DNA from 4 places in the Peribacillus sp. V2I11 genome. Region 1 is predicted to be linked to each of the others. Evidence: riboswitches for the same ligand, from Rfam matches in the RefSeq annotation. Region 1 holds a riboswitch; each other region holds the start of a gene.
What was found. Region 1 has a riboswitch for glycine ahead of glyA (serine hydroxymethyltransferase). Riboswitches for the same ligand answer to the same signal wherever they lie in the genome.
Positions count from the first base shown of each region.

Region 1 (7,933 bases):
ATAATACGTGCAAAATAGAACTTGAAATAAGTGTAAATTATCACCTAAATTTACAAAAAGGCAGCTTCACCTATTGGTGAAATCTGCCTAGAATGATATTGATTCATACATAAATTTGGGAAGGCATTAGAATCTCTAATTTGACAGCTCTTTTTAGATTATATGTTTCTGTCTAAAGATTTTTTTATCAAAACCTGATTTAGTATGTTCAATTTTTTGTCATGCATTTAGGAGTATAAGCATAACTAAGCCTAACCTACTCTAGATTTGCATGTCTTCCAAACATAGTTTGGCCGGCTAATTCCTTTTGCTCCATCACGCTTAATATGATAGAGTCGAATAATAACAAGAGACTTTGCTCGAATAAAGACCCCATAGGCTGTATAGTTTTGTAGTCACTATCTGCACCTGCCTTAGGCTTGGCAGGTATTTTAATAGCTAAATCGCTTATTTTTCCAATAGTTGAATCAGGGGAAATCGTGACAACTGCAACAGATGCTTCTAAACCTTTAGCCTTCTCCGCCATTGACACTAAACTTTTTGTCTCTCCTGAACCAGAAGCGATAATTAAAATATCATCTTTTTCTAAACCAGGGGTTACCGTTTCTCCTACTACAAAGGCATCTAACCCCATGTGCATCATGCGCATAACAAAAGATTTGGCCATAAACCCAGAACGACCTGCACCAGCCACAAAGATTTTCTTGGATTTAAGTATGTGATCCACCAATTTTTCAGCTTCATCTTCAGATATTAATTCGATTGTCCGATTTAATTCGTTTTCAATTTCAGCTAAGTATTGAGTAGTCTTCATAATTCACATACCTTTCTTAAGCATAAGTCGCTTGTTTAATTAATTCTTGCATTTTTGCAGCTACTGCTTTTTTATTATCTTGTCCAGTAATACCACCGCCTACAATGACAAGATCAGGCTGTGCTTCAATGACTTCTGGCAATGTATCTAATTTAATTCCGCCTGCTATAGCAGTTTTCGCATTCTTAACAACGCGTTTGATTATTTGAAGCTGTTCAAATGAGTTTTCTCCTTTAGCCTGAAGATCGTACCCTGTATGCACACAAATATAATCAACGCCCAGTGCATCAATTTCGTACGCACGTTTTTCGATATCTTTTACATTGATCATATCAACAAGAATTTGCGTTCCTTGTTTTTTAGCTTCTTCCACTGCACCCTTGATTGTTGCATCATCCGTCGCACCAAGAACTGTGATGATAGAAGCACCAGCTTCAGATGCCTTCATAACTTCATATCCGCCAGCATCCATAATTTTCAGGTCTGCCAATACGGTTAAATTAGGAAATGCTGCACTAACTTCTTTTACTGCTCTAAGACCTTCATTAATGACAACAGGAGTTCCAATTTCTACTACATCGACAAATTGCTCTACTTCTCGAACTACTTCTATTGCCTGTGGGATGTTTACAAGATCTAATGCTAATTGAAGTTTCATAAATACTTCACTCCTTAAATAATTTTTTGTTTGATACTACATTTATTGTATTCTCTAATTATTTAAATGAGAAGTACCCACTTTTATATCATATAGTGTTCAAAAGTATACTGTGTGTAAGGTAAAGAAAGGAAGATAAGTGAAATATACCAAGAGTTGCTTTTTGGAAAATTTGTTGAAGAATTGTGTTTGAAGCCCTATTATGTAGAAGTTGTTAAAGGGTAATGTGATTAAAAAAGAAAATCGTGGTACTTCTTCTTGCAGGTAATTAAATAGACCGTAAAGTGAGTAGTAAGCAACTAATCTAATACAATAGAGTTCGTATACCGTCCGCCGATATGGGTTAACAGGCTAAAAAAACACATGGAGGAACCTTTATAAAGGTTTCTCCATGTGGTTTTTAGTGTCCAATTTATTTAATTAAAGTTTTTTTCTTAATCTGTCCATAACGAAGATAGCGCTTTCAGAAAAGGAGCCATAAAGGATTATTTTCTAATCCTTCATGAGGGAAGCTTTTTTCTCCTAGAGGGATTCTTCTTTTCTATCTACTTGGTTATTCAAGACTGTCTCCATATACTCACTGCCCCAGTCATACATGGATTCAAGAATTGGCATCAAACTTTCTCCTCTTTTGGTCAGAGAATATTCAACTTTTGGTGGAACAACAGGATAGACTTCACGGTGAACAATTAGGTCATCTTCCAGCTCTCGCAATTGACTAGCGAGCATTCTCTGCGTAATTTCAGGAATCATAGATTTTAGTTCCCCAAATCGCTTGGTTCCTTCTTTGCCCAGATGCCACATAATAAGCATTTTCCATTTACCGCCAATAATAGAAAGTGTCAATTCTTTTTCACAGTAAAACGTCTTGTCACGCAGATGTCCCATTTATTTTCCCCCCAGGTCATAAAATAATAGTGTACTTTATAATACTATATAATAAAAAAGTGCGTACTTACAATTAAAAAATATAGATATTATACTTTTATATACATAGAGGATCATCACCGCAAGAACTATTCTTGGTACATCCATTAGAATCTTACTACACTATAATTTTACAATCAAGGAAGAATACAGGGGGGATTAAATGACTTTTCTACGTAATAAATTTTTAGACAGGAATGCGTTTAAGTATCCTAAACGTCGGAAATACCATGCTGTGACCCATATTTAAAGCAACAGGGGCTTTAGATAATAAGGTGAATTTTTATACTAAATAAATATAACGAAGTTACCAATATGTAAAAGGAAAGAAGCACAAATTAGAAGTACTCTATTCTAAAAAGGAGGCCATCACGATGAAAGTTGGATTAATCGGTTTAGGAAAAATGGGATTAAACTTAGGGCAAAACCTAATTGAAGAAAGCCACGACGTTGTGGCCTATGATTTAGATTCCGGTGCTGTAGAAGAAATGGAAAGATACGGAGCTAAGGGAACAACTAATATAGTAGAACTCATTAAATCATTAGAGCAACCCCGACTTATTTGGCTTATGGTTCCTCCAGATTCAGTTGATGTAGTAATTAGTGAAGTGACACCGTTTTTAAATATTGGCGATATTTTAATTCAATCTGGAAATTCCTACTATAATGATACCATTCGCCGGTACAACAGGCTAAAGAGATATGGTGTGAGCTTTATGGATATCGTGACCTCTGAAGGAAAGGAAGGTGCTCGAAAAGAGGCTTGTTTCAAGATTGGAGGAGACCTTGAAGCTTGGCGCATAGTAGAGCCCATTTTCAGAGATATATCTGTAGAAAATGTATATGCAGGAAAAGCAGGGAGTGGTCACTTCTTGAAAATGAACAACAATGGGATTGATTACGAAATGGATGACATTAGGGAAGGATTGGAATTATTAGAAAAAAGGGAATTTGAGTACGACTCTGAGAATGTAGCAAGAGTATGGAAAAAGCGGTTCGGTTATTCGTCCAGGGCCTATGGATTTAACGGAAAAGAGCGTTTTCTAAAGATGAAAAATTAGAAGAAAATAAATAGAGTAGATATGGAAGTCTTCTTGAGAAGGAAAATACGGCCGAGACTGCTTTTGATTTACAAACTGCCACTCCCGTCATCGCATGTCGTTGATGCGCTATCGTTCATTAGAAATTTACAGGGAAAGAGGTAGCCCACTATGCAACGAATTTGGATGGGCATGCTGTAAGGAAAAGTGGGAAGTGAGAAGTCACTGCGTTTAAGAAAATCCAATTAGAGGTTCCTAATGAAAGAACATATTATGTTCATTTCCGTCAGTTCTAAAATGCAAATGAAAGATGAAAAATTATTCAATCAAAAGGAGGAAAATAGAATGGAAAGAAACAATACAGTTATTTTAAATGAAGTGATAGTAGGTTTATATAGCAATAAAGAATTAGATATAATGTTAAATAAATTATCAAATTACTACCAAGTTGATATAGCTGATTTTACTGTAAATAAAGTGAATTCAAATAGCTACAAAGAAATGATTACTTGATTGATAGTAGACTTATGGTCCATTACAGGAATACTTAAATTGGTGAACTGAGAGTCATATTAAACAACTAAAAGAAGGGGCTTTACCTACCCAAACATATTTATCTCATTCAATATGCATCTGTCGTACAGGGAATGGAAAATAACCCATTACCTGTATGATGCTGTTTCATCCCTCCCTATTAAAAATCTCCAAGATTTAAATAGGGATATTGATAAAAAAGGCAATCAAATTAAGGAGATGGAAAGTGATTACCTTACTATTAATACAGGGAAGAGGAGATGGTAACATAGTGTAGATACTAATATTGTAAGGTAAAGGGGAAGAATCCAAAATGAGTAAGGAAAAGAAAATCAATCTAAAGAGGCCAAATAAGTGGTGGGTATGGGTTCTAGCAATTATCGTCATAGCTAATATGGCAAGTGGTTGGGACAAAGAGGAAGTTGCGAAAGAAGAGAAGACTAATGAAACCACCGCTGAACCTAAGGAGGAAATGAAAGAAGAGAAGGAGGAGGAAGTTCCTAAGCAATCTCTATTGCTGCAAGGATTCTCGCAAATCTCACAATACCTTAATTTTCTCTTTTTCCATACATCTATTGTGTTAAAAATATAGACTTCATGTCCTTTCCCATCTTGCGCTTTTCTTAGCAACCGTTCAAAAGTAGATCGGCTTACGCCTAGATATAGAAACTTATTGGAATTCAGAAAAACAGTTATAATTTTGAATAACAAAACTTCTAACTTTATGGACTGTCAGAAAGATCTATACTGTCTATGTTTAAATTTCTGAAAATAAAGTTTTTTCAGATAATTATTGAAATTTTCATTTAAACCCGTTAACATACAATTATAATGGAAATTTATATAAGCGGATGATAATTGTGGGAGAGACCGAAGAAATCGATTCGGCACCGAAGGAGCAATTCCCAAAAAAACCTTGGGATAGAAACTCTCAGGTAAAAAGACTACAATTGGACGCACCTCTGGAGAGAGCTGAAAAGCCACCAAAGGGGAATCCTTTTGATGAAACGAATATTACAAGACAGATTGTTTTGTATTATGTTTCATATCGAAGGTAATCTCTCAGGTAAAAAGGACAGAGGAAAGGTGGGATATTTATCCTGCCTTTCCTCTGTCTTTTTTGTGAGGAAAGGTAGCTTGGAAGAAACTCGAGGAGGATATTTGAATATGAGTCTACAAAACTATGATTCAGAGATTTATAATGCCATGGAAAATGAAAGGGAAAGACAACATAATACGTTAGAATTAATCGCATCAGAAAACTTCGTAAGTAAAGAAGTGATGGAAGCTATGGGGTCTGTCCTCACTAATAAGTATGCAGAAGGATATCCAGGGAAGCGTTACTATGGAGGCTGTGAATATGTAGATGTGGTGGAACAAACAGCGATTGAACGCCTTACCAAGCTGTTTGGTGCTAAGTATGCAAATGTACAACCACACTCCGGTGCACAAGCAAATTTAGCTGTTTTTTATGCCCTGCTTCAGCCTGGCGATAAAGTGATGGGGATGAACCTTTCGCATGGAGGACACTTAACTCATGGTAGTCCTGTCAGCATCTCGGGGAAATGGTTTGATATTGTGTCTTATGGGGTGAGAGAAGATACTCACTTGATAGACTATGATGATCTTGAAGCAATCGCGAAAAAAGAAAAACCAAAATTGATTATTGCGGGGACAAGTGCCTTCCCAAGAACAATTGATTTTGCACGTTTTAAAGAAATCGCCGATCAAGTTGGAGCAAAACTGATGGTGGATATGGCCCATATTGCGGGGCTCGTGGCAGCAGGTTTTCATCCATCGCCCATCCCATATGCGGATGTGGTGACAAGCACAACGCACAAAACTTTACGCGGTCCACGTGGCGGGATCATTTTAACAAATGATGAAGACATGATAAAGAAAATAAATAAAGCTATATTCCCAGGGATTCAAGGAGGGCCACTCATGCATATTATTGCGGCAAAGGCGGTTTCCTTTAAAGAAGCATTGCAACCGAGCTTTAAAATCTATGCCAAACAAATCATTGAAAACTCAGCAACACTTGGCGAAACATTAAAAAAAGCAGGCGCAATTCTTGTTTCAGGTGGAACGGACAACCATATCGTCCTATTAGACGTTCGCCAATGGAATTTAACCGGAAAAGAAGCAGAACGATTACTAGAAGAGGCGGGTATAACAGTTAACAAAAATACGATTCCCTATGATACTGAAAGCCCATTTGTCACAAGTGGCATTCGAATGGGAACAGCGGCTTTAACGACACGCGGTATGAAGCAGGAAGAAATGGTTAAAATCGGAGAAGTGATTGCGGCTGTTTTAAAGAGCAATGGAGATACAGTTGTTCTAGAAAAAGCAAAAGAAACAACAAAAGAGATTTGTAAAGGATATCCATTGTTTCAACAGCCTATAACGGTCTAAGAAGGGAGAAACAACATGGAATTCCAAAGTTGTTTTGACATTATCGGCCCTATCATGGTAGGGCCATCTAGTTCTCATACTGCTGGTGTTGTATCAATGGGGAAGTTCATTCATGAACTATTAGGTGGTTGTCCGGAAGAGGCGAACATTATTTTCTACGATTCATTTGCTGAAACGCACCAAGGTCACGGAACAGATAAAGCCCTACTTGGCGGATTACTTGGCATGGATACGGATGATTCCAGGATTAAAAATGCCATGGAGCTGACTAAAGAACATGAACTAGATTACGAATTTCAATTTGAAGGCAGCTGCCCTTATTTTAAACATCCGAATACAACAGTCGTTACGGCAAAACGTGGGGAATGGCTGGTAAAGGTAGGTGGGGCATCCCTTGGAGGCGGTTTATCTAAAATCTTTATGATTGGTGATGAAATGGTTGATATTCGTTTAAGCACTAGCGATGACTTTTCGGTACTTGCTACACATTACCATTCATATGTGTTGAAAAAAACGTCGTTAGAGGGTGCATGATGGAAATTCGGTCAATGAACGAGCTAATTGAATTTTGTACACATAAACAGAAAACGATTGGTGAAATCATGTTGATGATGGAAATAGAAAAATCGGGGAGAGATCAAAAGACGATCATCAGCATGATGGAAGAACGGTTATTTAAAATGCAGGAAGCTGTTGAGAACGGTAAAAAAGACACCTCTACTGCACCAAGTGGCATTTCTGGTGGTGATGCCGTTAAGATGTACGATTACGTGAATCAAGGTAACTCTCTTACAGGAAGTTATATTAGCGATGCCATGACTTTCTCACTGGCGACATCTGAAAGTAATGCGAGAATGGGAGTCATTGTTGCAACTCCGACAGCCGGAGCAGCCGGTATATTACCCGGAGTATTGTTTTCGCTTCACAAAAATGACGGAACTTCCTACAGAGACTTAGTCATGGGACTGTTCACTGCAAGTGCCCTTGGGTATGTCATTGCCAACCGGTCCTTTATATCTGGAGCAGCAGGAGGATGCCAAGCAGAGGTCGGTTCTGCAACGGCGATGGCGGCAGGGACCATTGTAGAATTAAAAGGTGGCACACCTAAACAAGCGGTTAATGCAACAGCCATTGCTTTAAAATCACTGTTGGGCCTCGTTTGTGATCCAGTTGCTGGGCTTGTTGAAGTGCCTTGCATTAAGCGAAATGTGATTGGAACATCCATTGCTTTTTCAGCTGCTGATTTATCTCTTGCAGGTGTTGAAAGTCGTATTCCATGTGATGAAGTCATTGAAGCCATGTACAAGATTGGAAAGGAAATGCCTCGAACACTTAGAGAAACAGCACTTGGTGGTCTTGCAATGACCGAAACAGGTAAAAGGGTAAAAGAACAGTTATTTAGCAAGAGATCTTAATTGGAGGTGTAGCAATGAGCACAGCAACCGGATTGAAGAGAACACCGCTTTTTGAAACATATAAAAATTACGGAGCAAAAGTCATTGATTTTGGTGGTTGGGAACTGCCAGTCCAGTTTTCAAACAT
Region 1 is NZ_JAUSYW010000002.1:148,004-155,936, reverse strand. It holds gene hxlB (6-phospho-3-hexuloisomerase) at 257-814, opposite strand; gene hxlA (3-hexulose-6-phosphate synthase) at 831-1,472, opposite strand; gene hxlR (transcriptional activator HxlR) at 1,995-2,360, opposite strand; partial or broken gene gnd (phosphogluconate dehydrogenase (NAD(+)-dependent, decarboxylating)) at 2,774-3,657, shown strand; gene QFZ73_RS27290 (hypothetical protein) at 3,698-3,952, shown strand; gene QFZ73_RS27285 (hypothetical protein) at 4,287-4,565, shown strand; glycine riboswitch at 4,825-4,930, shown strand; glycine riboswitch at 4,933-5,055, shown strand; gene glyA (serine hydroxymethyltransferase) at 5,141-6,391, shown strand; gene QFZ73_RS27275 (serine dehydratase beta chain) at 6,407-6,925, shown strand; gene sdaAA (L-serine ammonia-lyase, iron-sulfur-dependent, subunit alpha) at 6,925-7,806, shown strand; partial or broken gene gcvT (glycine cleavage system aminomethyltransferase GcvT) at 7,821-7,933, shown strand, end outside.

Region 2 (7,933 bases), on a different contig from region 1:
TCCATTCTGCTGTAGATACCATTGAAGATAAAGCTGAGTTGCCCGGTATTCGGTAAAGATAATTACTTTGTCATCAATCTTCTTGATCAGTTCCAAAGCTTTTTCAGCCTTGGAGTTCTGAACGGTTTCATTCACTTTAGAAAATAAATCATCAAGCTTGGCCAAAAAGTCAGGGGAAGGCTGATCATATTTATCTCTCATATTCTTTAATGTATAAAAGACCGCCTCTCTGCTGCTGCATGCTTCCCTTTGGAGAGTGAGAGCCGAAAAGGCGCTTCCTTTTGATCCGTCCGAAATGGGCTTGAATTTTGAAACAGCATCGTACAATGCTTGTTCCGTTGGAGAAAATTCAATGGTGATGGTTTCCACATGCCGTTTTGTCCATTCAATACCAGTATCGGCACGCCGGTTTCGAATCATGACAGTGTTGACCAGTTCCTTTAGGTGTTCATCATCAATTATGTTTCGGCCTTTCCCTTTATACTTTTCCGAAAAGAGTGAGGCATTTCCCAAGTGACCTGGTTTCAATAATGAAACGAGGTGAAAAATTTCCTCGACCTTATTCTGAATCGGAGTCGCTGTCAGGAGTAAACAAAATTTCTTTTTCAGATTTTGGACGAATTCATAGTTCTTCGTCTTATTATTTTTAAGTTTATGAGCTTCATCAATAATGATGAAATCATATTCCTGATTGAAAATGATATCTCGATGTGGAGCGCGTTTCGCTGTATCAATGGATGAAATGACCACATCACAGGAGTCCCAAACATAACTTTTTCTCTGAACGACTGCCGGAATATGAAACTTGGTATTCAATTCAAAAGCCCATTGTGTGACAAGGGAAGCCGGAACAAGGATCAATACTTTTTTTACAAGGCCTCTAATCATATACTCTTTTAGGATCAAGCCTGCTTCAATTGTTTTTCCGAGCCCTACTTCATCAGCTAAAATGGCCTTTCCATTCATCTTTTCCACCACTTGCTTGGCTGCTTCCAATTGATGGGGAAGCGGGGTTAACTGCGGAAGGTGCTTAGGCGCCTGTAAACCTTCGAAATCAGGGATGATAAGATTTTCCTCCATTTGAACCGCCAATTTATAAAGCTCCCAATTTCCCCATGGACCGTCATTTTCCATCTTTTGCAGAAACTCGTCATTCCATTCAGAATTGAAGGATATATTGATTTTCATAGAAATAACTCCCTCTTAAATCATAATTTCCTTAATAAAAGGTCAAAACCCGAACATTTCATATGTGAAGTAAGAAAAATATTTCTCTTCAAAAGATATTGCAGAGATAAGTTTCTTAGGGTAGGATATAAGTATATTTAGAAAATTCCAATTTTCAAACGCTACAAAGAATGTTTGTACATCGATTTTGCAGTTCGCGTTTTCTTAGTATGGGCTATAGGCTCCTAATTTATCCAAGATTACTGAAGGAGATCACTCAAACGGTTTCTGAAGTTTTAGGAGAATTGGCAGTGAATGCATTCCATGATGCTCAAAGGTTTTACCAATGCTTGGGGCTTATTCGTTTCCTTTCATTGGTAGACCATTTATATGCGGGTGAAGATAAGGGGAGAGACTACGGATGTAGCGCCGAAGGAGCAAACTTAGCAGTGAATCTCTCAGGCAAAAGAACTCTTATTGGACGCAACTCTGGAGAGCGCCGCCCGTTTTGGGACGGCCACCAAAGGGGAAAACCTATTACATAGGTAAACTTTCAGGTTTCAGGACAGAGAAAAAGCTCAAACGGGCTTTCTCTGTCCTTTTTTGTGCTTTTTTCACATCATGAATCAGGATATATCTGATGCGTAATGACAAGAGAAAGCTTTTGATAATGAAGCCGATTAATTTAAAAAAATCTGAAGGGGGTCATTTTTTGACCAATTTAAAAAGAACACCACTATTTGAGGTTTATCGTGAATACGGAGGTAAAACGATTGATTTTGGCGGCTGGGAACTTCCTGTCCAATTTTCTGGTATAAAGGACGAACATGAAGCCGTACGTACAAAAGCGGGGTTATTCGATGTTTCCCATATGGGGGAGGTCGATGTTAAGGGTCCTGGGAGCCTTTCCTTTTTACAGAAGATGCTGACTAATGATATCTCAAAGCTGCAACAGGGCGGTGCCCAATATACAGCCATGTGTTATGAAAACGGAGGCACGGTTGATGATCTTATTGTGTATAAAAGGGCTGAGGACAACTATCTGCTCGTGGTCAATGCAGCGAATACAGAAAAAGATTTCAATTGGCTGCAAACTAATTTAACGGAAGATGTCCAAATTACGAATGTATCGAGTGACTATACACAGCTGGCACTTCAAGGACCAGCTGCAGAGAAGATATTACAAAAGCTATCGGAAAATACTGCCCTAAGTGAAATTGGATTTTTCAAGTTCAAGGAAAATGTCATGATAAACGGTATCTCCGCGATGGTATCCCGTACTGGATACACTGGTGAAGATGGTTTTGAGATATATAGCGACAGTGAAAATGGTCCTGCCCTTTGGAAGGCGATTATGGATGCCGGAAAGGAAGAGGGGATTCAGCCGATTGGTTTAGGTGCTCGTGATACCCTGCGTTTTGAAGCAAAACTGCCGCTCTATGGGCAGGAGCTTTCAGCGGACATCACCCCGATAGAAGCCGGGATTGGTTTTGCGGTAAAAGTGGATAAGGAAGTTGAATTTTTCGGGAAAGCCGTTCTTGCTGAGCAAAAGGAGAAAGGAGCTCCCCGCAAGCTTGTGGGAATTGAAATGATTGACCGTGGCATTCCACGTCATGGGTATAAGGTCTACAGCGGTGACCAAGTCATTGGCGAGGTCACGACCGGTACCCAATCACCAACGTTGAAGAAAAACGTGGGATTGGTACTTATCGATAAGGAATTTTCGGTGCTGGATGCGGAAGTCGAAGTGGAAATCCGTTCCAAACGTTTGAAAGCCGTTATAATACAAACACCTTTTTATAAAAAACCACGTAAATAGAGGGGAATGGTCATTAGATGAAACATCGTTATTTACCCATGACAGAGCAAGATAAACAAGAAATGCTGGAAGCGATAGGGGTATCTACTGCTGAAGAACTTTTCAACGATATCCCTGAAAGTGTTCGTTTTCAAGGAGAATACGATATCAAGCCTGCTAAGTCGGAACCTGCATTAATGAAAGAATTATCAAGGCTTGCAGCCAAGAATGCGGATCTTAAAAACTATGCTTCCTTCCTTGGTGCGGGTGTCTATGACCATTATGCACCGGTCATCGTCGATCATGTCCTATCGCGTTCTGAGTTTTATACGGCTTATACACCCTATCAGCCTGAAATTTCACAGGGTGAGCTTCAGGCAATTTTTGAATATCAAACGATGATTTGTGAACTGACGGGCATGGATGTGGCTAACTCCTCCATGTATGACGGCGGGACGGCGCTAGCTGAAGCGGCCATGCTTGCTTCAGGCCAGACACGACGCAAGAAGATTCTCATTTCAGGAGCGGTTCATCCTGAATCAAGAGAAGTTGTGAAGACATATGCGAAAGGGCAACGTGTGGAAGTGATCGAAATTCCATTTATAGACGGTGTGACGGACTTAGCTGCTTTAAGGGAATTGGCGAATGATGACATTGCAGGGGTGATCGTTCAATATCCGAACTTTTTTGGCCGCATCGAGCCATTGAAAGAAATCGAAGAAATCATTCATGGCGTCAAGTCCATGTTTATCGTTTCAAGTAATCCGCTTGCATTGGGAGCTTTGACATCCCCTGGTGCACTCGGTGCAGATATCGTAACGGGGGATGCTCAGCCATTCGGCATACCAGCGGCATTTGGTGGACCTCATTGTGGATATTTTGCCGTTACTAATAAACTTGTTCGGAAAGTCCCGGGCCGACTCGTCGGTCAAACTGTGGATGAAAATGGAAAAAGGGGATTTGTGCTGACGCTTCAAGCTCGTGAACAGCACATTCGCCGTGACAAAGCCACATCCAACATTTGTTCCAATCAAGCTTTGAATGCCTTGGCAGCTTCTGTTGCAATGACCGCGCTTGGGAAAAAGGGTGTCAAAGAAATGGCCGTGCAAAATATTCAAAAAGCGCATTATGCGAAAAAAGCAATTATGGCAAAAGGGGTGGAAGTGATATTCGACGGTCCTTCGTTTAATGAATTTGTCATTAAACTGCCTGCTTCATTTTCAGAAATCAATAAAAACCTTTTTGAAAAAGGGATGATCGGCGGCTTCGATTTAGGAACGGTTTATCCTGAGCTGAAAGACCATATGCTGGTTGCGGTAACTGAACTTAGAACAAAAGAAGAAATTGATGCACTTGCGCAGGAATTGGGGGATCAACATGAATAATCAAGATCAATCACTCATTTTTGAAATCAGTACTTCCGGTCGAATCGGGTACAGTCTGCCAGAAATGGATGTTGCAACTATTCCGCTCGAAGAAATTCTTCCTGCCGACTACATCCGTGAAGAAGAGGCAGAGCTTCCTGAGGTGTCCGAACTGGATATCATGCGTCACTATACAGCACTTTCCAAACGGAATCATGGGGTGGATTCGGGTTTTTATCCGCTGGGTTCATGCACGATGAAATATAATCCGAAAATAAATGAAAATGTGGCACGCTTCAACGGCTTCGCCCATATCCATCCATATCAAGATCCGGCTACTGTTCAGGGAGCATTGGGACTATTATTTGATTTGCAGGAACACTTAACGGAAATCACCGGGATGGACCAAGTGACATTACAGCCTGCAGCAGGTGCTCACGGTGAATGGACAGGATTGATGATGATTCGTGCTTTTCACGAAGCGAATGGCGATACAGAACGTACGAAAGTGATTGTACCTGATTCTGCACATGGTACGAATCCTGCCTCTGCCACTGTTGCCGGACTTGAAACGATTACAGTGAAATCCGATGAAAATGGGTTAGTAGACCTTCAGGATTTAAAGCGGGTTGTAGGACCTGATACGGCGGCCTTGATGCTGACGAACCCCAATACATTGGGATTGTTTGAAGAAAACATTTTGGAAATGGCACAACTTGTCCATGACGCAGGCGGGAAGCTTTATTATGATGGAGCCAATTTGAATGCAGTCCTGTCAAAAGCACGTCCGGGTGACATGGGCTTTGATGTGGTTCACTTAAATCTCCATAAAACATTCACGGGCCCGCATGGCGGCGGCGGTCCGGGTTCTGGTCCTGTAGGGGTGAAGTCGGACTTGATTCCTTACTTGCCTAAACCGCTTGTGGTCAAACAAGGCGAGCAATTCGTTCTTGATTATGATCGTCCGCAATCCATTGGCAGGGTAAAACCTTATTATGGAAATTTCGGGATAAACGTGAGGGCTTATACGTACATTCGTTCAATGGGTCCTGATGGCCTTAAAGCCGTCACCGAGAATGCGGTCATCAATGCCAATTATATGATGCGTAAGTTGGAACCTTATTTTGATTTACCATATAATCGTCATTGTAAGCACGAATTCGTATTAAGCGGACGTCGGCAAAAGAAATTGGGGGTAAGGACTCTCGATATAGCCAAAAGATTACTGGATTTCGGGTATCATCCTCCAACCATTTACTTCCCGTTGAACGTGGAAGAAGGAATGATGATAGAACCGACTGAAACCGAGTCAAAAGAAACTCTGGATGCGTTCATCGATGCGATGATCCAGATTGCCAAGGAAGCGGAAGAAACCCCGGAAATCGTTCAGGAAGCTCCGCATACAACCGTTATAAAGCGGCTTGATGAAACTCTTGCTGCAAGAAAACCTGTTCTGCGTTATCAAGCCTAGATTGATAGCTTACACAAAAAAATCCCTGCCTGCCGGCGGGGATTTTTCATGTTTATGTAAGAAATCATTTAAGTCCAACAATTAACTTTCATTTTTCCTAGAGCCCGCATGATGTACATGGAGGCAATTAAAAAGAGCCCTTGGAGATGGGGTCTTATTTCTTTGCTTTGATTTTCCCGGTCCACATTTTGAAACCGCCCTTTAGGTGAAAAAGTTCCCTGTAGCCCTTTTTGTATAGCATGGCTGCAGCCCTGCCGCTGATGATTTCGCTTTGGGCGTACAAATATACAGGCTTGTCCGGCCTTATTTCGACCAAGCGGGTCTTCATTTGAGTCATAGGGATGTTTCTTGCGCCTAAGATATGGCCATTATCGAAATCATTCGGTTCCCGCACATCGATTAGCTGCACTTTTCTGTAGTTAGCGATAAATTCGTCCTGTGTTAATGTTTTAACGATTTTACGCTGGCGGTACCAATTAAAAAGTGAATACGCAATAACCACTCCTAAGATGATGAGCAGTGTATATAATATTTCCAAACATAAAAACTCCCTTCTACCTTAACGAATACAGACAATCTTTATTATATAATTGCTTTACCCAATAATCAAAAAGAATTTTCTCGAATTCTTCATCGACTTGATAGCACTTTCTTTTTTAGAGTGTGAAAGTCTGTTAAACTACTACATGTGAGTTTTTTGTGGGGGATTGAAAAACAGTTTATTGAAACGAGGGATAAGGATGACTAAAGAAAAATGGGGTTTTATAGATTCGGGGTATTGTTCACCGGCTTATAATATGGCGCTGGACGAAGCACTGTTAAACTGGCAAAGCAAAGGGGAAATTCCGCCAATCATACGCTTTTACGGCTGGGATCCAGCGACATTGTCGATTGGTTATTTTCAAAAGGCAGAAGCGGAAATTGATATGGAAGAGGTCAAAAGGCAGGGCCTTGGTTTTGTTCGCAGACCAACAGGGGGACGAGCGGTACTGCACGAGCATGAATTGACTTATAGCGTAATCGTTCCAGAATCCTATCCGGGAATGCCAACCACCGTTACTGAAGCATATCGTGTCATTTCTGAAGGGATATTAATGGGGTTCAGGAATCTTGGATTGGATGCTTATTTTGCCGTGCCTCGAACCGAGCAGGAAAAAGCGGCTTTAAAAGCGCCCAAGTCTTCCGTCTGCTTTGATGCTCCAAGCTGGTATGAACTGGTCGTTGAGGGCAGGAAGGTCGCTGGCAGCGCTCAAACCAGGCAAAAAGGTGTCATCCTTCAACACGGGGCCATTTTGCTTGAACTTGATGATGAAAAGCTCTTTAGCGTATTTAAATTCTCAAATGACAGGGTTAAAGAGAGAATGCAAAAAAGCTTAAAAAATAAAGCTGTGGCCATAAATGACGTTGCCGGAAGAAAGGTTACCATCCCTGAAGCGAAAGAAGCTTTTGAAAAAGGTTTTGCCGAAGGACTTTCGATCGATTTAGAGCCATACGTCCTCACCGAAAAGCAATTGCTGGAAGTGAAGGCCATTGCAGAAAGCAAATATGAAAGCGATGAATGGAATTTCATGAGATAGACGAAGCGGGATAATTAGAGTGGATAATAAAAAAGTTTTTTCAGATTTGTCTGACCAATAAGCTATCCCTTGCAGGGATAAGCCCTAAAAGGGATGGGGAAAAAGCAAGGTCCAAATTAATTGAAATCTGATGAAAAATTATTGTAAATCGACATTTTCCTCCCTTTTGCTAACTATATTAATTGATTTATCGTTTGACAAAATTAAAAGTTATTCAAAACAAACACAATATATAGTGGTTGAAATATTTAATACGACACTATATATTGATTTTTGAGTTTCGCTATGATAAATTTAGGGTACTTGTTAAGCGAAACGGACATGTAAGGCTACATAAGGATTTTTGCGGCAGCAAGAACGGATCTTGAAACATATAAAGGAGAGGGAATTATGTCGGTTGTAATAAAAGAAGCTTTAAAGGTTGATCTAGAAAGGTTGAATAAGGATATTTCTTTATTTCCCCAGGTTCACCCTGTAACTGCTGATATGAAAATGGCGCATAAGGGAGTGTCCCGTCTAGTCATGCTTGACCGCTATTCTTTTAAGGATACTGAAA
Region 2 is NZ_JAUSYW010000001.1:4,223,818-4,231,750, forward strand. It holds gene QFZ73_RS20675 (DEAD/DEAH box helicase) at 1-1,188, opposite strand, end outside; glycine riboswitch at 1,564-1,651, shown strand; glycine riboswitch at 1,655-1,738, shown strand; gene gcvT (glycine cleavage system aminomethyltransferase GcvT) at 1,880-2,986, shown strand; gene gcvPA (aminomethyl-transferring glycine dehydrogenase subunit GcvPA) at 3,004-4,350, shown strand; gene gcvPB (aminomethyl-transferring glycine dehydrogenase subunit GcvPB) at 4,343-5,800, shown strand; gene QFZ73_RS20695 (rhodanese-like domain-containing protein) at 5,955-6,338, opposite strand; gene QFZ73_RS20700 (lipoate--protein ligase family protein) at 6,541-7,377, shown strand; partial or broken gene QFZ73_RS20705 (vitamin B12-dependent ribonucleotide reductase) at 7,768-7,933, shown strand, end outside.
Region 2: it holds a riboswitch for glycine, as region 1 does, so the genes downstream of both, gcvT (glycine cleavage system aminomethyltransferase GcvT) here and glyA (serine hydroxymethyltransferase) in region 1, are expected to answer to the same signal.

Region 3 (7,933 bases), on a different contig from region 1:
TTGCGCATTAAGCTCCAAAATCGTTCCTGTCGAGGCATCTGCAACAAATTCGAATTGCTCGCGTTTACCCTCTGTGTTTCTGGTGATCCCGCCTTTGTACACTTCATAGTCCAAATCATTTTTTGAAAAGTTCTCCGGCTTCATCAAGATCCATGAGCCATATATATTTCCATCCTTTTTGACTGTTTCCTTCACTTGGGCCAAGACTTTATCCGGAGAAGGTTTACTTGATTGATCCAATAGTTGTTTTGTGGCAAAGCCAGCGGCAAACCCAGCTGCAGTACCTAGTAAAAACGTTTTCCAATTCATTGATTTCTCCTCCATTGCATTTTTTAAAATAACTTCTTCTAGTATACAGAAGTACGCTTTATTTGACTAATAATTTGAAATTTTACCCATTAACTGATAAATTAGAACTTTCTAGTGTAACACGTTGCTAAGTTTTGTAAAATAGTAAGAAACAATACATAGGTTAGGGGTAGAAAAAATGAATCATGAGACTTTGGAGCTTTTTAAAACATTGACGGAATTACCGGGAGCCTCGGGAAATGAACATGCAGTTCGGAGTTTCATGAAGAGTGAGCTGGAAAAGTATTCGGATGAAATCGTCCAAGATCGCCTTGGCGGAATATTTGGCGTAAAAAGAGGCAATGAGGATGGGCCGACTGTACTAGTTGCCGGGCACATGGATGAAGTGGGATTCATGGTCACCTCCGTAACGGAAAATGGAATGATTCGCTTTCAGACCCTGGGAGGCTGGTGGAGTCAAGTGCTTTTGGCCCAAAGAGTCGAAATCATAACCGATAACGGTCCGGTCATTGGTGTCATCGGGTCGATTCCACCCCATTTGCTTGATGAATCGCAACGCTCAAAACCAATGGATATCAAAAATATGCTGATTGATATCGGGGCGGACGACAAGGAAGATGTGAAGAGAATCGGTATTAAGCCAGGTCAGCAGATTGTACCGATTTGTCCATTCACGCCGATGGCCAATGAGAAAAAAATCCTCGCAAAAGCGTGGGATAATCGTTACGGCTGCGGACTTGCGATTGAATTGTTAAAAGATTTAAAAGGTGAAACGTTACCGAATATCTTATATTCCGGAGCAACCGTCCAGGAGGAAGTGGGATTACGGGGTGCGCAAACGGCAGCTCATATGATCAAACCGGATCTTTTTTTCGCTTTGGATGCAAGTCCGGCGAACGATATGTCCGGCAGTAAAAGTGAATTTGGCCAGCTGGGGAAAGGGGCACTGCTCCGCATTTTTGATCGTTCGATGGTTACGCATCGCGGCATGAGGGAATTCATCCTTGATACGGCCGAGTCGAATGATATTCCGTATCAATATTTCGTTTCCCAAGGCGGCACGGATGCCGGGCAGGTCCATATTGCAAACGAAGGCATTCCAAGCGGGGTGATTGGCATTTGTTCCCGTTATATTCATACACATGCATCCATGATTCATATTGATGATTATGCCGCTGCACGTGAACTGATTGGGAAATTGGTTCGTTCCTGTGATAAAACGACATTCGAGACCTTGATAAAAAACGGTTGATGAAGGAAGCTGAAATGGAATGGGATGCTGTCATGAATCCTTTTCCATCAGCTTTTTTTATATAGAAGGAAGGTAATGATATTGAAAATAGCAGTAGGCAGTAAGAATCCGGCGAAAGTAAGTGCCGTGCTTGGCGTATATGAAGATGCAGAAATCATTTCGCTTCAAGTGGAGAGCGGGGTCCCGGAACAGCCTTTTTCAGATGAGGAAACGATGGAGGGGGCAATGACACGTGCCCGGAATTGCTTGATTCACAGTGATGCCGAAATGGGTATCGGACTCGAAGGCGGTGTCGTGAAAATGGGACAAGGCCTGTTTCTGTGTAATTGGGGTGCGATGGCCACGAGGGACGGTGAGGTCTTTGTAGCTGGCGGAGCGAGAATCCCACTGCCGGGAATTGTTGCTGAGAAGCTGCAGGACGGTGAAGAGTTAGGCCCTGTGATGGACGCCTTCACAAGGCAAGAGAATATTAGCAAAAAGGAAGGAGCGATCGGCGTGTTTACAAATGAGCGAATCACCAGGGGGGAAATGTTCCTTCATATCATGAGGATGCTAGCCGGTCAATTCGAGTATAAGCTGAGAATGAAAAATCAGGATTTTTGAATCACTGTCATGGAAAGGCGGGTTTTGAATGATGGAAACGAACACTGCCAAAACAGAGCAGAATCAGACAGGATTTTATTGAACGGCCTTGCTAGTATAGTGACAAGGGGTGAGCGGAATGGGGTGGGTTGAATCAATCCAAAAGGCCATCGAATATATCGAGGAGCACTTATTGGAGGACCTGACGATCGAGAGCATTTCCAGGCAGGCGAATGCCTCAGCTTTTCATTTTCAACGGACATTCACCATCTTAACGGATATTACCATTGGTGAATATATCCGGCGTCGAAGACTGACCTTAGCCGCCCAGGAGATTTCATCCACAAATGGCAAGGTCATTGATTTAGCCTACAAGTATGGCTATGACACCCCCGAGGCATTCTCAAAAGCTTTTCGAAGGCAGCATGGGATATCTCCAAGCGAAGCCCGAAAGTATATGGGGAAGATGAAATTCTATGAACGCCTGGTGATACAGGTGATTGTGAAAGGGGCAAAACCGATGAAATACAATATCCTTGAAAGGGATTCCTTTCAATTGATTGGAATCAAGCAAGAGTTTTCCTTGGTTAATGAAGAGAATTTGATTGGGATTCCGAAGTTATGGGAGAAAGTGAATTCGGATGGGACAGGAGATCGGTTAGCGAAGTTGAACAATGGCCAAATAGATGGCTTGATTGGTGTATGTGTCGATAAGCGGGCAGTGGAAAAAAATGAAACGATGGATTATTGGATAGGTGCAGAGTATGCCGGGAAAGTGCCTGAAGAGTTTTCAGCCCTTACTATACCGGCTTCCAAGTGGGTTGTATTCGAAGTTCACGGACCTATGCCTGATAGCATCCAACAAGCTTGGAAGCGAATTTTTTCCGAATGGTTCCCTACCAGCGGTCATGAACATGCAGGAACTCCCGAATTGGAAGTATACGCGAACGACGACGCTTCAAACCCTGACTATTACTCCGAAATTTGGATACCCATTAAAAAGGGATAAGGTTCAACCTAAATTTATTCGTTTTTCGCTTGCAGGGGAGGTTAGGCATCTAATTTCCCCTGCAAGCTTTTTATTTGGGTGAATATGAAATGATCAGTCCTTCATACTTGAACCCTTGGCAAGGGAGATTTACAGCCCTTCTTCAAAAATATAAGATAGAACCTTCATGGCTTGGTTCACGGATTCGACCGTGACGCTCGCCTTTTCCGATAATTCCTTTAAGGCATGGTGATGGGATTCCGGGCGAATCAAAATAAGCGGTTTACCCAGGGAAACGGCGGTGCTTGCGTCCATGGCCGTATTCCACTGTTTATATTTCTCCCCAAACAGAGCGACGACAAGATCAGCTTTTTTCATCAAAAGACCTGTCCGCAAATTATTGATTTGGGAAGCGGCCGCATCCTTCAGAATGGGGTTAGGCTGTTCCCCAAGAATATCTTCACCGATATTATCAGAGCGTTCATGATTTTCCATCGGGCCGACGAATTCTAAAGGAAGTTTCAGTGCAGCGGTCTTATCTCTCAACTCGCTTCTCCAATTTGAATGGATCTCCCCAGCAAGATACACGGTTAATTTCATTGTTTTCCTCCTCGGTATTTAAATTGCTTTCATTGTATCATGTTTTGAGAAAATGGATGAATTTCATAAATAAGGATAATAGTATCCTTAAGTGAGTAAAAGAGATGGCTGGAGGAATGACGATGGCATTATCGAATAAAAAATTTCTTGTTTTCCTGTTAATAAGCAGTTTGATTGTGGGATGCTCAGGTATTGAGAGGCAAACCGAAAAGGCAATGAAGGCCGCAGAAGTGGCTTTTCGTGACGACGAAAAACAGCCCGATCTCGAGGCAGGGCTTATTCAGGTCTATCTGCCAAAGGATTTTAAGGTAGTAGAAGAACATGATAATAATTTGATTTTACAAAAAGGTGATAAGATTTATATATTATTTGTCAATCCAAATGAAAAAGAAGACAGCTCCGTTTTATATTTGGCAATGAAGCAACAAAAGGATCAATATGTAGTGCTGCATTCTTTTCAAACTGATGATAAATTCGGCTTTATCTCGATCAAAGAGATACCGAAAGAAAAGTATGAGCTTGCAGTGGGGATCGGAGGGGTGAAGCTGACAACCGAAACGGATAAAGATCAATTAAAAACCGATGCGAAACAAATGATGGAAATCGTTTCATCCGTGCCCCAGAAATAAGATGACCCGGTCGTTCAACCGATCCGAATTAATGGTTGATTCGCGGAGAGTCTGGTATGATGGGATTATAAAAAATAAGGTGTCATTTAGAGCAGGAGGAATATTCAAATGGAAAATTTACAAACCGTTGAGCAATATGATGCATTGAAAAATGAAGGCAAACATATCTTTCTTTTTTCAGCAACATGGTGTGGAGATTGCCGTGTAATCGAACCGATAATGCCTGAGATAGAAACGAAATTTCCTGACTTTACATTCATTTATGTTGACCGTGATGAATTCATCGATGTGTGTGCAGCTAATGATGTATTCGGTATACCAAGTTTCATTGCGTATGATAATGGCAAAGAGCTAGGCAGATTCGTAAGCAAGGATCGCAAAACACAAGAACAAATTGAGGAATTCATACAATCACTATAATCAATTTCCCCTTCTCGCTGGGGATTTTTCAATGAAGAGGAGGGTCAGTCATGAAAATGGATAGCACGAAGCTGAAAAATATCTTGAAGGAACGCCTAAAAGATGGGAATCGCACATTCAAATTCGATAGCAAGCAAGATACGTTACGGGTGGAGAATGTGAAGACCGGGAAAGGGATCACCATCGAGTTGCCTCCTGTACTTGCTAACTATGAAAACGTACAGGAAAAAGCCATCGATGAAATTACCTATTACGTGGAAGAGGCCCTGAATGTGATGGGGGAAGAACACAGCATGGAGGGCAAGGAGAAATGCATTTTCCCAGTCATTCGCTCGACCTCCTTCCCAATGGAATCCGAAGAAGGAAATCCATTTTTATTCGATGAGCATACGGCTGAAACCCGGATTTTTTATGCCCTTGATTTAGGGAAAACTTACCGTCTCATAGATGAAAAGATGATTCAACGGGAAAATTGGCAGGGTGACAGGATCCGTGAAATTGCCCTTTTCAATGCCCGTTCCCTATCCACTGAAATGAAGTCGGATATCGTTGCAGATAATGCATTTTATTTTTTGAACACGAATGATGGATATGATGCCAGCAGGATCCTGAATGAATCCTGGCTTCGGGAAATGAAGGACAAGATCGAGGGAACCATGGCTGTGGCCATTCCCCATCAGGATGTCATCATCATTGCCGATGTGAAGAATGATACGGGCTATGATATTCTTGCGCAAATGGCGATGAGCTTCTTTGCCAGCGGTCATGTTCCGATTACGGCTCTATCATTCCTTTATGAAGAAAATGAGTTGGAGCCCATCTTCATTATGGGTAAAAACAAAAAGCGTGAACAATAATATATTGAATCACAAAAGGACCGTGTCAGCATCTGGCAGCGGTCCTTTTAAAGTTTAGTAGAGTCTCCTTAACTTCAACAAGGGAATCAGGAAAAGAGTTGATATTTGTTATTTAATGGGTAATAATATAATTGGAATATTTCGGAAATATAAAAATGAATCCCTGAATATCAAACTATATAAGCGGATGAACGTTGTGGGAGATTGCAAAGCATTGAGCCACCGAAGGAGCAAGTTCCAAAAACATCCCTTGGAGCAAATCTCTCAGGTAAATGGAACCGCAGCTGGACGCAACTCTGGAGAGCGCGCAGGAAGTGTGCCGCCAACGGGGAAATCTCCATGACCAAAATGGAGCTAAACTCTCAGGTAAAAGGACAGAGAAGGGAGCAGTTAGTTTACGCAACCCTTCTCCGTCCTTTTTGTCGTCCAATATAAGAATGGGTCCATTGCAATTAATTGAGCAGAAGCGGCTTTTGCTTAGACGAGGTAAATGTAGTTCCGGCATTATAAAAAGATTTTCATTGGTTTTCCGGAGGTAGTTATGCCGATTATAAGAAATATTGAATTATTCTTTCCAGAGGATAGACAGGCAAATTTAATCTTTTATAGGGAAACAAGATGTATCGCTTCTTTATACAGTCGTTTGCTTCCGGAATTCAAAACGGATGAATATAAGGGAATATTGATTAATTGTGTATCCGGCTTGAGGCATAATAAACAAATTAGACGCTGATTCGTTTATTATGTTTAATTTTAAATCCGTTTTCGCTGAGATTAATATGAAAGAGTTTTTCTCTTTGCCTACGGACCGAAGGAAAAAAGAATATACACTTGAAGTTATGCAAAAACCTTTAGAACAAGTAGCAAAGGAACTTAATTGTGATATTGGCCTTTTTAAGGATATCCATCAAAAAATAATAAACCTGGACTTTGAGAACAAGTGGATTTATGCGAAGAAAAGCAGCCCTAACAGAAAATATTCTTGCAGTATTGTCTGTGAACAAGAAGTTCTTTATAGAAGAGAACGGATTATGAGAGAAATTGATACAGATGAACAGCATCTTTTCAGCAAATTAGGAAAAATAGGGTGGACACACAATCATAAAGTTTCATTTTCAGATCCAGATTATAAAACTAAATTTATAGTCACCTTTTTGGAAAGGAATAGCTCCGGGAGCTTATATTGGAAATGTGAACAGCAAATATTCCAATAGAATCCTTTTTAATAATACCTAGAATATCCGAAGCTTTAGTGAAGCAACTAAGTAAGGACCTACAAGCAGGGTCCTTTACTATTACGCTGTTTATCAACAATGATATTTAACAGAGCATGATGTATAAATGCTATACATGGGACACGAAAGGCATACCTGACCAACAAATCATAATCAAATAGGGGGAGAATAATCGTGAACGTGAAAAGCAAATTAATGAACATGCTGGAAGCCCGTAAAGGGGAAATGGTTCAAATTCGCCGTCATTTACACGAGAATCCGGAACTATCCTTCAAAGAAGAGAAAACGGCACAATATATCATTGATTTTTATAAAGGGAAAGATGTGTCGATTCAAACGAATGTAGGAAACGGATTAGGGATCATCGTATCGATCGAAGGCGGAAAACCAGGGAAAACGATAGGTCTCCGTGCGGATTTCGATGCATTGCCGATTACAGAAGAAGCGGAGGTCCCGTTCCGTTCAAAAAATGAAGGTGTCATGCATGCCTGCGGACACGATGGGCATACCGCGTATTTATTGGTATTGGCAGACTGCATCAATGAGCTGAAAGATTCCTTATCAGGTACGATCAAAATAATCCATCAACATGCAGAAGAAACACCCCCAGGTGGAGCAAAAAGCATTATGGAATCAGGGTTTTTGGATGAACTGGATGCTGTTTTCGGAATCCATTTATTTCCTTCTCATCCAGCAGGGGTTGTCGGGTATCGCGGCGGCTATTCGATGGCTGGACGGACCTATTTCAAGTTAGCGATAAAGGGTGTAGGCGGCCATGGTTCCTCCCCGCATATGGCTAATGATGCCATTGTGGCAGGCGCCCACTTCGTGACAGCCGTACAAACCGTAGTCAGCCGTCGGTTGAACCCTTTTGATATGGGCGTAGTCACAATCGGCTCCTTCGATGGAAAAGGAAGCTTTAATGTCATAAAAGATCGTATAGAAATTGAAGGGGATGTCCGTTATATGACAGCAGAGACCCAACAGCTGATCGATAAGGAAATCCACCGGATCGTCAAAGGGATAGAAACGGAATTTGATGTTCAGTGCGAACTTGCATA
Region 3 is NZ_JAUSYW010000001.1:3,745,827-3,753,759, forward strand. It holds gene QFZ73_RS18330 (PepSY domain-containing protein) at 1-309, opposite strand, end outside; gene QFZ73_RS18335 (M42 family metallopeptidase) at 488-1,561, shown strand; gene QFZ73_RS18340 (DUF84 family protein) at 1,643-2,164, shown strand; gene QFZ73_RS18345 (AraC family transcriptional regulator) at 2,283-3,152, shown strand; gene QFZ73_RS18350 (YtoQ family protein) at 3,282-3,731, opposite strand; gene QFZ73_RS18355 (hypothetical protein) at 3,854-4,360, shown strand; gene QFZ73_RS18360 (thioredoxin family protein) at 4,469-4,780, shown strand; gene QFZ73_RS18365 (DUF1444 domain-containing protein) at 4,831-5,637, shown strand; glycine riboswitch at 5,924-6,025, shown strand; gene QFZ73_RS18370 (hypothetical protein) at 6,417-6,851, shown strand; gene QFZ73_RS18375 (amidohydrolase) at 7,053-7,933, shown strand, end outside.
Region 3: it holds a riboswitch for glycine, as region 1 does, so the genes downstream of both, QFZ73_RS18370 (hypothetical protein) here and glyA (serine hydroxymethyltransferase) in region 1, are expected to answer to the same signal.

Region 4 (7,933 bases), on a different contig from region 1:
ACGAGTAAAAGCGTGAAATTCACGAGTATTTGCGCCAAACTCACGAGTAAAAGTGTGAAATTCACGAGTATTTGCGCCAAACGCACGAGTAAAAGCGTGAAACTCGAGTATTTGCGCCAAACGCACGAGTAAAAGCGTGAAACTTACGAGTATTTGGCTCGAAAGCAATACGATGCATTTGATCTGCTAACTGCGAAAGCTCATATTTCATGATATATAGTCATTCTTTATTAAGGTGGCTATTTATTTTGGTTTTTCTAACTGAAATCTCCCCAATGATAATAAATGTATATTATTTCCAAAAAAATGATGCTATTATTTGTAAAATACATAAAGGCGGAATGTTAATGTCAAATAGATCTCAGTTCGGTTTTATCCTGATTTTAATAGCTTTCGTAATATCGATTACTTTTTGCTTTAATCCGGAAACCTTATGATTATTTTTTCGTTGTATTCATTAGTTAAAATAGGAGATTTGATAATAAACAAAAAAGATTAGTAGTATATTTTGAGACATTGTTTTTTGTCTGCCATTAACTTTCCATTATCACTCTTAAGAAAAAGGACATTATGACTTTGGATGTCGATAATAAGGAAGGCTCAGTCTTTTGACTGAGCCTTCCGATGTTCGTGCGCCCGGCATGGGTGCAATCTATAGGGTGAAAGTCCCGAACCATGAAGGCAGTAGTAGTGGTTAGCTTAATGCAAGGGTGTCCACGGTGACGTGGAATCTGAAGGAAGCAAGCGGCAAACCTCCGGTCTGAGGAACACGAACTTCATATAAGGCTAGGTATCATTGGATGAGTTTGCGAAACAAAACAAAGTCCTTACTGCCGAAGGTGGTACAGAGTAAATGAAGCAGATAGATGGAGGGAAAGATTGCACTCTTACCCGGGGAGGTCTGATGACAGCCAAGTACACTTGGTAACCTGTCCAGTGATGGACAGCTGAATCATCAGAAGTCAGCAGAGGTCATAGTACTTGTCTACTCGAGAAGATAAGGAAGGACCGAACAGATTAAGGAGGATGAATACTAGGCGTTCGTTATCTGCAAAGAAGCAAACAATTCCTAACGGAACTTATTTGAAGGAAGAAGTGGTGAATACACGGGGAACTTCAAAAGGGTGGAGCAGATAAAGGCACAAATAGACCATTTATCCACGTAGAAAGGATATCAACGATGTTAATGGAACAGATACTAGAGAGGGAAAACTTAATACAGGCATTGAAGCGTGTAGAAAGAAATAAGGGAAGCCATGGTGTAGATGGAATGCCGGTTCAAAACCTGAGACCGCACCTCGTAACCGAATGGTACAACATGAAAACTGCCCTTTTACAGGGTACCTATCAACCGCAGCCCGTCCGTCGTATCGAAATCCCGTAACCAAACGGCGGAGTTCGGCTATTGGGTATTCCAACCGTTCTAGACCGTTTCATTCAACAAGCCATTGCCCAAATATTGACGAAGATATATGACTCAACCTTTTCGGAGAATAGCTATGGATTTCGCCCTAACAAACAGGGGCACCAGGCGGTTCGAAAGGCAAAGTCCTATATAACCGAAGGTTATACATGGGTAGTGGATATGGACTTGGAGAAGTTCTTCGATAAAGTGAATCATGACAAGCTCATGGGAATGTTAGAGCGGAAAATTGAAGATAAACGAGTTCTCAAACTGATTCGTAAATTCCTTCAAGCAGGCATTATGATAGGCGGACTTTTTCATAAAAGTGAGGAGGGAACTCCGCAAGGAGGTCCGTTAAGTCCTTTATTATCTAATATCATGTTAGACGAGTTAGATAAAGAACTAGAGAAACGCAATCTTCGATTCGTAAGGTATGCGGATGACAGTACTATCTTTGTGAAGACACGAAAAGCCGCCAAACGTGCAATGGGAAATATCTCAAGCTTCATTGAAAATAAACTGAAGCTAAAGGTCAACTACGAGAAGTCGAAGTATGATCGCCCTTGGAACAGAACGTTTCTCGGTTTTAGTTTCACGAAGTCAAAGAAGAACCCGAAGGTTCTACTGGCTAAACAAACGGTGAAGAGAGTAAAGAAACGAATCAGGGAAATGACCTCGAGAAAATTACCGATACCCATGAAACTCCGAATAAATAAGTTAAAGCAATACCTTAGAGGTTGGATGGGGTATTTCGCCCTCATTGATACTCCGAACGTATTGAAGAATTTAGATTCATGGATTCGAAGAAGACTCAGGATGTGTCTATGGAAGCAATGGAAATTGCCAAGAACGAGGGTGAGGAAACTCAAAGGATTAGGCGTCCCATTTGGAAAAGCATATGAATGGGGAAATAGCAGAAAGGGTTATTGGCGCATAGCGCATAGTCCTATTCTAGACAAAACCCTTAATAATGTTTATTGGCTCCATCATGGGTTAGTAAATCTATATGAACGATATACAAAACTACGTCAGACTTAAACTGAACCGCCGTATACCGAACGGTATGTACGGTGGTGTGAGAGGTCGGAGGCTAGGCGCCTCCTCCTACTCGATTTCTAATGTTTCTTTATCCAAAATAATCAGCATCAGAGAGTGCTTCATATATCGTTAACGGTTTTAGGTTCCAACTGAACCGTGTGCTTTCTGGAAGCAAGGCTTACTGTGATCATCACAATGAAATTGACTGCCAATGCGATGATTCCCACATTCAAATCTTTCGCTGCTTGCGGCAAGGATGGAAACAAGGTCCCTATTGTCGAATGACTGAGTGTAATGCAGATTACGATGGCCAATCCTGTGATGATGCCGGCGATTGCGCCAAATTTATTGATCGGATTATTCCTTTTCAGACTAAAGAGAAGGGACGGGAATAGCTGTGTGATGAGACTGTATCCCATAAGAATTAATGCTGACATCGTTTCGCCGCCGTTTAAGGTGAAGTAGACGGCTATAAGGGCAATGACTGGAACAAGGAACTTTGCCAATCGTACAACGTGGCGATCGGATACTGCAGGTGCAAATTCCTTATAGACGTTTTTCGCGAGCAGTGTAGCGACGCTCATCAAAAGCATGGATCCAGGCACCAATGCGGTCAACAATCCAGCTCCGCCGATTATGCCTATAAACCATGGATCAAAGGTCTCGATCGAAAGGCGCAGCAATGAGAGGTCTGCATCTGCCCCAACGAGTCCGGGCACTTTCAATATAGCAGTAAACCCAACGAAAAAGACGAATAATAGCATGAGTGTATATAAAGGGCTGATGATGGCATTTTTTCGAAATACCTTGCCGCTGCGTGCTGAATAAACAGCACTGAAAACTTGGGGCCACATATAGAAACCGAATACGAGCAATATTACGGTGGAGATAAACCATGATACGCTAAGACCCTGATCAGGGAACTTTAAAAAACCAGGCTTGACCGCATCAATCGCTTCAAACATCGGCTGAAATCCGCCAAAGTAATGAATCGGCAGATAAATCCCTAAGAATCCTATTATGGCGACCATCATGATATCTTTAATGACCGCTGTCCAAACTGAACCGTGTATACCGGAAATCATCACATAAATGGTAAGGCTGATTGCCCCCATCCAAACTGCCTCAGACATTGAGATGGCACCATAAGATGCTTCTGAGACAATGATCCCCAATCCTTTCAGCTGCACGACGATCACTGGAATCATCGACACCACACCTACAAGCGCAGCCAAAATTCCTAAACTAGGACTCTTATATTTGCTTACAAAAAAATCGGATTGAGACATCAGTTTATTTTCTTTGGCATATCTCCAAATTTCCGGTAGGAGCCAATAGGATAATACGTAAGACAAAGTAATGTAAATTAGTACATATAGAGCGGGTGCACCCTTGCCATAAGCCCAGCCGCTGCCGCCAAGGAAGGAGAAGGTCGTATAGATTTCCCCGGCCATCAGCAGAAAGACGAAGATCGCACCAAAACCACGTCCGCCCACCGTCCATTGTTCCAAGTCCATATCTTTTCCTTTTGAAGAGAGTATGCCTAAAAATATCGATAGAAGTAAAAATGCTAAAATGATTAAGAGAGCAATATTCATTCCTGGTCACCTTCCCGATTCCTTGGATCCAGTTTATACATGATGCCCAGTATGGCAGAGGTAAGGACCACCCACATAGCCATCCAGAACATATTGAAAGGCATCCCTAATACATATGGTTCTATTCTATTAACAAAAGGTAGAAATCCTAGTATGCCTATAAAAGGAACTAGAGTAAGAATATATATAATCTTCATTAAACAAACCCCTCCGTTTAAAATAAAGTGAAACGTCCACCAATGGGGGTTTATTCTTCAATGCCACTGATGGATGGGTGGACCAAACCGGGATGAAAAATTCATACATGATAGATTGACCTTCTTTAAGAAGGTCCGATAATATATATTAGCTTACACTATTTTGATATAAAATTTAATGCAGTTGCCTGATATATTTTAGCAACAACGCGCAGACAGCCGAACCCTGACGTGTTTCATAAAACGGATAAAGCCTTGAATTCATATTGAGTTCAAGGCTTTATTTGCATTAGCTATCTTTTTTTTCGATAGTTATATAGTATCACCAAGAGTATGAACCATATTGGGGTCAAGAGCAGTGATAGTCGTGTAGCTTCAGCGAATAGCATAACAATAAGGATGAACAGGAATAATCCTAAAATGACGTAATTGACAAAGGGTGTAAAAGGAGCCTTGAAAGTCGATTCGGCTCTTAGGTCAGGCCTTGTTTTTGAATACTTGATATGGGAGATCAAGATAATGCTCCATACCCATATGAAACAGATGGCACTGATGGTCGTTACGACGGTAAATGCATTTTCCGGTATCAGCATGCTTAATAATGCCCCTATTGATACAACGATTGTAGATGTTAATAAGGCATTGCTCGGAACCGCCTGTTTATTTAATTTTTCCAGTTTAGCAGGGGCTTCGCCATTCCTGCTTAACGTATAGAGTATTCTGCTTGTTGAAAATAAACCGCTGTTGCATGCCGAAGCAGCGGATGTCAAAACGACGAAGTTGATGATCCCTGCAGCGACTGGAATGCCGATTAACGCAAAGACCTCTACAAATGGGCTGCTCGTGGCATCCAGTTGTGTCCATGGGTTGACGCAGAGAATGACGAATATAGCACCAACATAGAAAAGTAAAATCCGGACAGGGATTTTATTGATGGCAGATGGAATGTTCTTTCTCGGGTTAGCCGTTTCTGCTGCGGATACCCCGACCAATTCGACACCGACAAATGAGAAGACGACCAACTGTAAAGATAATAGGAATCCGGAAATGCCATTGGGGAACATGCCACCATGATTCCATAGGTTCGTTAGGGAAACAGTTCCGGTATCGGTATTGAAACCGATGATCAAAAGAAAGATTCCTACGATGATCAAGGCGATGATCGTGATTACTTTAATGATGGCAAACCAGAATTCCAATTCGCCAAATATCTTAACGGTCAATAGGTTCAATCCTAACAGAATGACCAGGCATATTAGTGCCGGAATCCATTGAGGGACATCATACCAATATTGTATATAGACACCGACAGCTATGATATCGGCCATTGCGGTCATGATCCAACAAAACCAATATGTCCAACCTGTCACGAAGCCAGCCCATGGACCGACATATTCGGTTGCGAATTCAGTGAATGATGCATACCCTGCATTGGATAAGAGCAATTCCCCTAGGGCCCTCATCACAAAAAACAAGGCAATCCCTATTATCAGATAGGAAAATAAAATGGAAGGTCCCGCCAATTGTATGGCTTTTCCGGAACCTAAAAATAAACCGGTGCCAATGGTTCCTCCTATTGCAATCAGTTGTACATGTCGATTTTTTAAATCTCTTTTTAATTCCTGTTTAGCCAATTCGAACTCCCCCGTCTTTTATGGTCTTGGTAGTGAATGATTTCAATCTGCATGGTCTTGGAGAGGGACGTGATTTTTTCGCCCAGCTTGCCTTTCCCATTGGTTTTAAAGATGTTGTTTTTAGTCCAATCACAAAATGGACAATAAAAAAAGAGATTGGATAATACCAATCTCTTAAAGGGTTCAGAATAACAATTTATCATTCGTTACTCTTCTGTCCTTTTGCCTGAGATTGTGAATCCTTCGGCGCTGCATCTTGTACAGTCTCTCCAGAAGCTGCTCCTGCTATAGTGTCATCCATAGCATTCATCGCTTGCTTGTATGCGGTTGTGAAGAAATGTCAGTCAGTGATAATCTTCCACTGCTGGATCATTCATTATACTTATAAAATAATATTGGAATTCTATCATCTATTATTCGGTAGGTCAACAAATTTTTAAAGGGGAAACAGGCATTATAGGCGATTTTATAATGAACGTTACTTGTAAAGGTTTAAGCACTAGTGATTGTTTTCTACTCATTTTGAATTATCACTATTATGAAATACTGAACATCATTTTTTTAAAATGATATTTTTAGATTGGGGAAATCGCCAAGATATATTTGGTAACTGTTTTTTTCAAAAATACAATTGTATTTTTACAGAATATTTACTATTATAAGATAAGAAAATAAAATTGAAGTGTTATGTAATATTGATTACGATAAAGCATTTCTAACCGCAATAATTAATGGAGAGTCATTCGTGGTAAGGATAGAAAAGCATTACCGATATTGCACCTGGGGGAGTTTATCATGTCAAACAAGGAATTAAAGAGAGGGCTGGAAGCACGTCATATTCAAATGATAGCTTTGGGCGGAACCATCGGTGTCGGGTTATTCATGGGGTCGGCCAGCACGATCAAATGGACCGGGCCCTCTGTAATGCTTGCTTATGCCATCGCAGGCATTTTTATATTTTTCATCATGCGTTCTATGGGTGAGATGCTATATTTAGAACCGACTACAGGTTCTTTTGCAACCTTTGCAAGCAGCTATATACATCCTTTGGCAGGTTATATGACTGCTTGGAGCAATTGGTTTCAATGGGTAATCGTCGGAATGTCCGAAATCATCGCGGTTGGGTTGTATATGCAATATTGGTTCCCGGAGTTACCGGCTTGGATACCAGGTGTGGTCGCCATGATCATCTTGGGGGCTGCCAACCTCATTTCCGTTAAATCCTTCGGGGAATTTGAATTCTGGTTTGCGCTTATAAAAGTCATAACGATTGTATTGATGATCATTGCCGGCCTTGGCCTTATCTTCTTTGGAATAGGGAATGGCGGGGATGCGATTGGATTATCGAATCTATGGGCAAATGGCGGCTTCTTTACGGGAGGATGGACAGGATTCTTCTTTGCGCTTTCGCTTGTCGTGGCTTCCTATCAAGGCGTTGAGCTTATCGGCATCACAGCCGGAGAAGCAAAAAATCCAACGAAGACCGTAACAAAAGCGATCCAATCAATCATATGGCGCATTTTAATTTTCTATATTGGTGCCATATTCGTCATCGTGACGGTTTATCCTTGGGATAAACTAGATGATATCGGAAGTCCATTCGTTTCAACCTTTGCTAAAGTCGGTATCACTGCGGCGGCAGGCATCATTAACTTTGTAGTAATCACTGCGGCAATGTCTGGATGCAACAGTGGTATTTTCAGTGCAGGGCGTATGCTTTACACACTGGCATTGAACGGCCAGGCACCGAAAATCTTTGCCAAAGTATCTAAAAATGGAGTGCCGGCTTATTGTACGATCGCTGTACTATTAGGATTGGGCATCGGGGTTATCCTGAATTACCTTGCACCGCCTCAATTATTCCTTTATGTGTACAGTGCGAGTGTATTGCCCGGGATGATTCCATGGTTTGTCTTGCTTATCAGTGAGCTTAAATTCAGAAAGGTAAATGCCGCTGAAATGGAGAAGCATCCGTTCAAAATGCCGTTGGCCCCATACAGTAACTATGCGACAATAGCCTTTTTGCTGATGGTGCTGGTGGGTATGTGGTTCAATCCGAGT
Region 4 is NZ_JAUSYW010000001.1:1,647,746-1,655,678, reverse strand. It holds gene QFZ73_RS07960 (hypothetical protein) at 982-1,137, shown strand; partial or broken gene ltrA (group II intron reverse transcriptase/maturase) at 1,181-2,443, shown strand; gene QFZ73_RS07950 (sodium:solute symporter family protein) at 2,563-4,041, opposite strand; gene QFZ73_RS07945 (DUF3311 domain-containing protein) at 4,038-4,238, opposite strand; gene QFZ73_RS07940 (amino acid permease) at 4,532-5,872, opposite strand; glycine riboswitch at 6,077-6,155, opposite strand; gene QFZ73_RS07935 (amino acid permease) at 6,668-7,933, shown strand, end outside.
Region 4: it holds a riboswitch for glycine, as region 1 does, so the genes downstream of both, QFZ73_RS07940 (amino acid permease) here and glyA (serine hydroxymethyltransferase) in region 1, are expected to answer to the same signal.